One region of the Peribacillus sp. GL_122 genome, then DNA from elsewhere that is predicted to be linked to it. Evidence: riboswitches for the same ligand, from Rfam matches in the RefSeq annotation. Region 1 holds a riboswitch; the other holds the start of a gene.
What was found. A riboswitch is a leader RNA that binds a small molecule or an ion and turns the genes downstream of it on or off. The one in region 1 is predicted to bind FMN.
Positions count from the first base shown of each region.

Region 2: it holds a riboswitch for FMN, as region 1 does, so the genes downstream of both, AC3ISB_RS17910 (ECF transporter S component) here and ribE (riboflavin synthase) in region 1, are expected to answer to the same signal.

Region 1 covers NZ_CM174415.1:569,722-573,150, forward strand. The annotation lists gene megL (methionine gamma-lyase) at 1-639, shown strand, start outside; gene AC3ISB_RS02740 (TspO/MBR family protein) at 653-1,384, opposite strand; FMN riboswitch at 1,588-1,718, shown strand; gene ribE (riboflavin synthase) at 1,865-2,503, shown strand; partial or broken gene ribB (3,4-dihydroxy-2-butanone-4-phosphate synthase) at 2,522-3,160, shown strand; gene ribH (6,7-dimethyl-8-ribityllumazine synthase) at 3,240-3,429, shown strand, end outside.
Region 2 covers NZ_CM174415.1:3,716,971-3,720,399, forward strand. The annotation lists gene AC3ISB_RS17900 (YpbB family protein) at 1-621, opposite strand, end outside; gene AC3ISB_RS17905 (ferredoxin) at 912-1,160, shown strand; gene AC3ISB_RS17910 (ECF transporter S component) at 1,300-1,881, opposite strand; FMN riboswitch at 2,046-2,182, opposite strand; gene serA (phosphoglycerate dehydrogenase) at 2,491-3,429, shown strand, end outside.

The DNA.
Region 1 (3,429 bases):
ACGGTCGTAGTCGATAATACGTTTTCGACTCCCTACCTACAGAGACCGCTTGAATATGGCTGTGATATCGTCCTTCATAGCGCTACGAAATATCTTTGCGGGCATGGTGATGTCGTTGCAGGCCTTGTCGTCGGTAAGAAGGAATTCATGAATCAGGTAGCCGGGACTACACAGAAGGATATCGGTGGAATCATTTCACCATTCGATGCCTGGTTACTATTACGGGGGCTAAAGACCTTGCCTGTCAGGATGGACCGTCATTCGGCCAATGCAATGGCAATCTTTCAAGAACTTAAGAAACATCCAAAGGTGAAAAAGGTCTATTATCCAGGTGATGAAGCTTCACCGGATCATTATATAATGCAAAAACAAATGAAACATGGCGGCGGCCTTATCTCTTTCGAACTGCATGGCACAAAACAGGATGCACAGGAATTCCTCAATAAATTGAAACTTATCAAAATTGCCGTAAGTCTAGGTGATGCCGAAACATTGATCCAGCATCCCGCTACCATGACGCACTCTGCCGTTCCTGAAGATTCACGGGAACAAATGGGCATCAGTGACCAGCTGGTCCGTCTCTCAGTTGGCCTTGAGGCTTGGGGGGATATCTGGCAAGATCTTAAGCAAGCATTTTAGGGTAACATATCCCTCATTTGTTCCTCCGATTATTAATGAAGATGGTGATGGATACGATAAAAGTGATGGCAGCCAGGATATAAGAAATGTCTGTGATTATCGGATAGGCGTCGCTATTTCGTATCCCGATGCCTATGAATGCCCAAACGAATACGAGAGGATAGCACCAATCCCGGTTTTTACCTGCAAAGACAAAGGCCAAGGCTGTTGCTGCAATCAGCAGGACGATCGTCCAGGTTATACGGGAAACCCCAAAACCGTCCCATTTGATATAGGTGAGGTAATAAGAAATGTCAGCTATGGCTGCAACACTTACCCAGCCTGTATAAACAGAAAACGGAAATAGGTCGAAAGCAGCATGCTCCACTTTTTTCATTCTTGTATAAATGACCATTAAAGTAGCCGACAGGGCAATGATAATGAATACGGATAACAAAAAGCGTTCATAGTGCCAAGCCAAAAGCCAAGCGCCATTCAGGACACAGCTTAAAGCGAACCAAGGGAAGGATGCCTTATAAGCAGGGCTGTTTTGATGTTTACTTAAAAACTGCCTGAATACCCAGGTGGCAAGCGAGAAATAGATCAAGCCCCATATGGAAAATACATAACCGGCAGGAGTGAAAAGGACATCCAGTTTATCGGAAATCTCTCCCGATGTTTGGCCGTTCAATGGCAGGAAATTGGCTAAAAAATTCATCGTGACGACGAACAGGTAGAAAATCAAGTTAATGATGGAAATAATCATGGGCTTCCTCCTTGTATGATTTGTGATCCTTCTAACCTTATTCCACATATTTAGCTTGGCTAACCTTTTCGGAGCACATCGGGGGTACTTGGGGGTCATTTTTCCATAAAGAGAGGAAGTTCCTGTAACAATTGAACCATTTAAGGTTAGAAATTTTACATCTTCACTTTATGGTGATAAAATATTCAAAGATTCATATTATTTTAGTCCTTCGGGGTCGGGTGAAAATCCCAACCGGCGGTGATGAAGAAATTCTAAGCCCGCGAGCCTGATAAAGGCAGGATTTGGTGAGATTCCAAAGCCGACAGTACAGTCTGGATGGGAGAAGGACGTGTGGAACCCAAGTGTATACGTACGCCTAATTTTTCGAAAATGAAATTATTAGGCTTTTTAGGTATACAATTTTTTTCACTCATTTCTCCTGCTAACTCCTTAGGTCATCCTAAGGGGTTTTTTATATTTTATAAAAGGGGGAAAAACATGTTTACGGGAATCATTGAGGATATCGGTACCGTACATTCCTTGAAAAAAGGAAAAAGCAGTATGGAGTTATCGATTCGTTCTGAAAAAATCCTTGAAGATGTGCATCTGGGGGATAGTATTTCAGTCAACGGGGTCTGCTTAACGGTAACATCCTTCACGAAAAGTTTGTTTACGGTCGACGTGATGCCGGAAACGGTCAAAGCTTCCACGATCCGGACGTTAAAATTGGGATCACCTGTTAATCTCGAACGAGCAATGAGTGCACAGGGAAGGTTTGGCGGTCATTTTGTTTCAGGTCATATCGACGGAACCGGAACGATCATAAAAAAAGAACGGAAAGAAAATGCCGTATATTATGTAATCCAATTGGAAGAAGGGCTTAGTACCTTCTGCATTCCGAAAGGTTCCGTGGCCATTGATGGAACGAGCTTGACGATATTTGGGATCGAAAGGAACCTTTTGACTGTATCATTGATTCCATTGACTCATCAGGACACCATATTGGGACAAAAAGCGGCTGGCGATATCGTTAACATCGAAAACGACATGATAGGGAAATATATAATACATCAAATGAAAAATGGCAATCCAAAACCAGGACTGAATTTAGAGTTTTTGGCAGAGCATGGATTCTAATAAAAGGGCGGTGTAATGATGTTCCATACAATAGAAGAAGCAATAGAAGATTTGAAGGCTGGCAAGGTAGTAATCGTATCCGATGATGAAGACCGTGAAAATGAAGGGGATTTTGTAGTGTTGGCCGAAAAGGCGACACCGGAAGCGATTAATTTCATGGCGACTCATGGACGTGGTTTGATTTGTACAACCATCACTGAAGAACTGGCAGCGAAATTGAAACTGCATCCTATGGTAGGTGAAAATACCGATCATCATGGCACTGCTTTTACGGTAAGTGTCGATCATAAAAGCACCTCTACAGGAATCAGTGCTTTTGAACGGTCCTTGACCATCCTTGAACTTCTTAATGATGATTCTGTCGCTGAAGATTTCCAAAGGCCTGGTCACACTTTTCCGATAGTCGCTAAAGAAGGCGGCGTATTAAGGAGGGCAGGACATACGGAGGCATCGGTGGATTTGGCGAAGTTATGCGGTGCCGCTCCAGCGGGTGTCATTTGTGAGATCATGAATGAAGATGGATCGATGGCCCGCGTATCCGATTTAGAAGTCATCGCTGATAAATTTAACCTGAAATTCATTACGATAGCCGATTTGATTCGGTATCTTGAACAAAATGATTCAATTGGGAAACAGGAACTTGAACTGAACATCCCGAAAGCTTGAAGGATTATTAGGAATTAAATCTTAACGTGAAAAAAATGATATTGTTTTTTAAAATTAGGAGGAATTGGACATGGGGAAAACTATTGAAGCACAATTGATCGGATCAGGATTGAAAGTCGGAATCGTGGTAGGAAGATTTAATGAGTTTATCACAAGCAAGCTTTTAGGAGGGGCATTGGATGGCCTTAAGCGTCATGGCGTTGATGAGAATGATGTTGACATCGCGTGGGTCCCGGGTGCTTTTGAACTTCCGTTAATTG
Region 2 (3,429 bases), 2.6 Mb from region 1:
TGCAATCTGTTCAAACGTAAGTCCAATCCTGTTTATTCCGGTTAACCTCAAAATGAAAATATCTCGTTTCATATCACTTTGACTTTCTAAAAGGGATATCAATTCATCATATAGATGTTGGGCAATCACCGCTCGATCCTCACGATTGACATGTAAAAATTCCTTTACGAAGAATTGGATTTTGGGATTTCTTTGTATCGGATAAAAACGTCTTTCATTGTGGACAATATGGGATATAGTTTGAATGAGTAAGTTTAACCTTCCCCAGAAAACCGGGGTGATATTGTGATACTTCCAGCCATTTATATACGTCGGAAAAGGATTACTTTTAAAGTAATCGCCTAACATTTTCTCACCTTGCATACTAATTTCATACGCATCTGGTTTATCCGTTAAATTAATCATGTCATGCTTAAGTAAATGTTCAATGTTTTGATTTAATTGCTGACGGGTAAATCGGGGTATTGTCCCAAAAATATCAGTTAACCCGAATAAATGGGCATCCTGGATTGTTTGTGACGATTTCTTACCCTGCAGCATATGGTATATAGCATAAATGGAACGTTCGCCTTGAAATTTTTTTATCGCATATAGAATGATGGCCTGTAGATAATTCTTCATGGGACTCACATCCTTGTTTCATTTAACCAATAACCCCATTGTAACAAAAAACTGCAAAAATCGCCGTTATTATTAATGATTACAAGGGAAATTATGTGACTAAATGACGAACCATGGAGAGAACCAAGTTAATTATTTCGATGTTTTTCGTTGACATTCAGCTACATGATAGTTATTATCAATACAATTTCTATTGAAAAGTTTGGCATTCGGTCTTACAATAAGAAAGAGATAATAATCTGAAATAAAAAGATTATCAGTTGTTAATCAACTTAGGAGGGGTTATATTCATGGCTAAATTTACAATTGTGGATAAAGAAACATGCATAGCTTGTGGAGCATGCGGAGCAGCGGCACCAGATATATATGATTATGATGACGAAGGGATTGCATTTGTTACCCTTGACGATAACGAGGGAATCGTTGAAATTCCAGATGTACTTATAGACGACATGATGGATGCATTTGAAGGATGCCCAACGGATTCCATTAAAGTTGCTGACGAGGCATTTGACGGAGATGCACTAAAATTCGAATAACGGAACAAGCCATTTTCAATCGAGAATGGCTTTTTCTTTTGGCCAATGTTGGATTACATCTCCTCATACAAAAAAACAAACATAAAAAACAACCGAATATGGATATCCGGTTGTTTTTTCATTTCTATCGTCAATGCCGTTAAGCATTTTTATATAATATTTGCTTATTGATCCATGTCTGTAATTTAATGAACAGCAACATGAATACAGATGTGATGAGTACGCCTTTAATCACGTTGAAAGGCAAGATTGCCGTCGTGACGAACTTTCTTGACTCGGGCGCCGACATTGCATCCCATCCCATAAAGAAGGTATATGCCGGTAAAAAGACAAAATAGTTTAAAACACTCATGAATACTGCCATGGAAACTGTCCCCGCAAGTAAAGCGAACGTCATCCCTTTTTTTGAATTGATTTTCTTAAATACATAATAAGTTGGCAAGACAAACAGTATTCCGGCTATAAAGTTAGCGATATGCCCCACAGGTACAGCAGTCAAGGTCCCTGTCATGACTAAATCCAATAGGTTTTTAATGAACTCGACTAGAATTCCAGCCATCGGACCGAAAATCAATGCCGCCATCAGTGCTGGTATGTCGCTAAAATCGACATTTAGAAAAGGCGGGAATCCTGGAAACGGGAAATTTAAAAGCATCAATAAATAAGAAATGCTTCCCATCATCGCAAGTGTAACCGTTTTTTTCACTTTGTTCTTATTCATAGTTCTCTCTCCTTCTTTTCCGATCTACCTGAAAAAGAGGTTTGGGTTCCAAAATATGTTGATGCTCAATAAAAAACCTTTAATTCCAATAGAATTAAAGGGATAAATTAAAGGTTACATCAAACAAACGTTCAGCAAATAACTGTTGAAACGCACTCAGGAACCTCCATCTTCTCCCATCCAGACTATACTGTCGGCTTTGGAATCACACCAAATCCTGCCTTGTAAGGCTCGCGGGCTTAGAAGAAGAAATTCCTTCATCACCGCCGGTGGGGAATTGCGCCCCGCCCCGAAGATAGACCTATAAAATTTTTATACTTCCCATTATATCTGAAATTCCTTTTTTTTGATAGCATTTTTTCTCAGTAGATGCGTTTAGGATGAATATCGATCGTCGCAGTGAATGGTTTAAAACAAATAACGAAAATTTTTTTATACTATGCAAACGAAGACGAAGCCATTTATATCACGATATTAAATAAATGATCAGATGATAATCATGTTATTAAGCGCTTACATCGAGTTAAGCCAAATTGACATAATCAGCATTTCAATTGTAAAATTAACTGAAATTTAAGATAATTCTTTTCCCTAGGAAGGTGTTTAGACGTGTATCGGATTTTAGTAGCAGACGCCATTAAACCAGAAGGACTCGGACCGCTATCAGAGGCATCCAATATTCATCTCATTCAGAAAACCGTAGAGGAAGCTGCAAACGAACTTGATCGGATCGATGCAATTCTTGTGAGAAGTGCAACGAAGGTTTCGGAAGATTTAATGAACCGTATGCCGCAGTTAAAAATTATAGCACGCGCTGGTGTCGGTGTTGATAACATAGACATCCCCGCGGCGACAAAACGCGGGATTGTCGTGGTTAATGCACCTGACGGCAATACCATTTCAACAGCTGAACATACATTTGCGATGATGGCTTCATTAATGCGCCACATTCCGCAAGCTTACGCTTCACTGAAGAATGGGGAGTGGAAACGTTCTTCATATACGGGAACTGAACTTCGTGGTAAAACATTAGGTATAGTTGGCTTTGGACGTATCGGAGGGGAAATTGCAAAACGTGCTAAAGTGTTTGGCATGGATGTCATTGTCTATGATCCGTTCCTGACTGTCGATCGTGCAAAGAAAATGTCCGTAACGGCCCTGCCGTTAGATGAATTGCTTCCTAAAGCAGACATCATTACTGTTCATACACCACTAACGAATGATACTAGAGGATTAATCAATAAAGAAAAACTGCTTACCTGTAAAAAGGGGGTATATGTACTAAACTGCGCCCGTGGTGGAATTCTAGACGAAGATGATTTATATGAAATGTTAGTCGAAGGACATGTTGCAGGGGCGGCACTGGACGTTTTCGTCGAAGAACCTCCACTTGGCCATAAACTGCTTGAACTGGATAGCGTCATTGCTACACCGCATCTTGGTGCTTCCACGAAAGAAGCCCAATTAAATGTTGCCGTACAGGTTGCCCAAGAAGTATTGACCTATTTTGAAGGAAACCCAGTCTCAAGTTCAATCAACCTTCCAGCC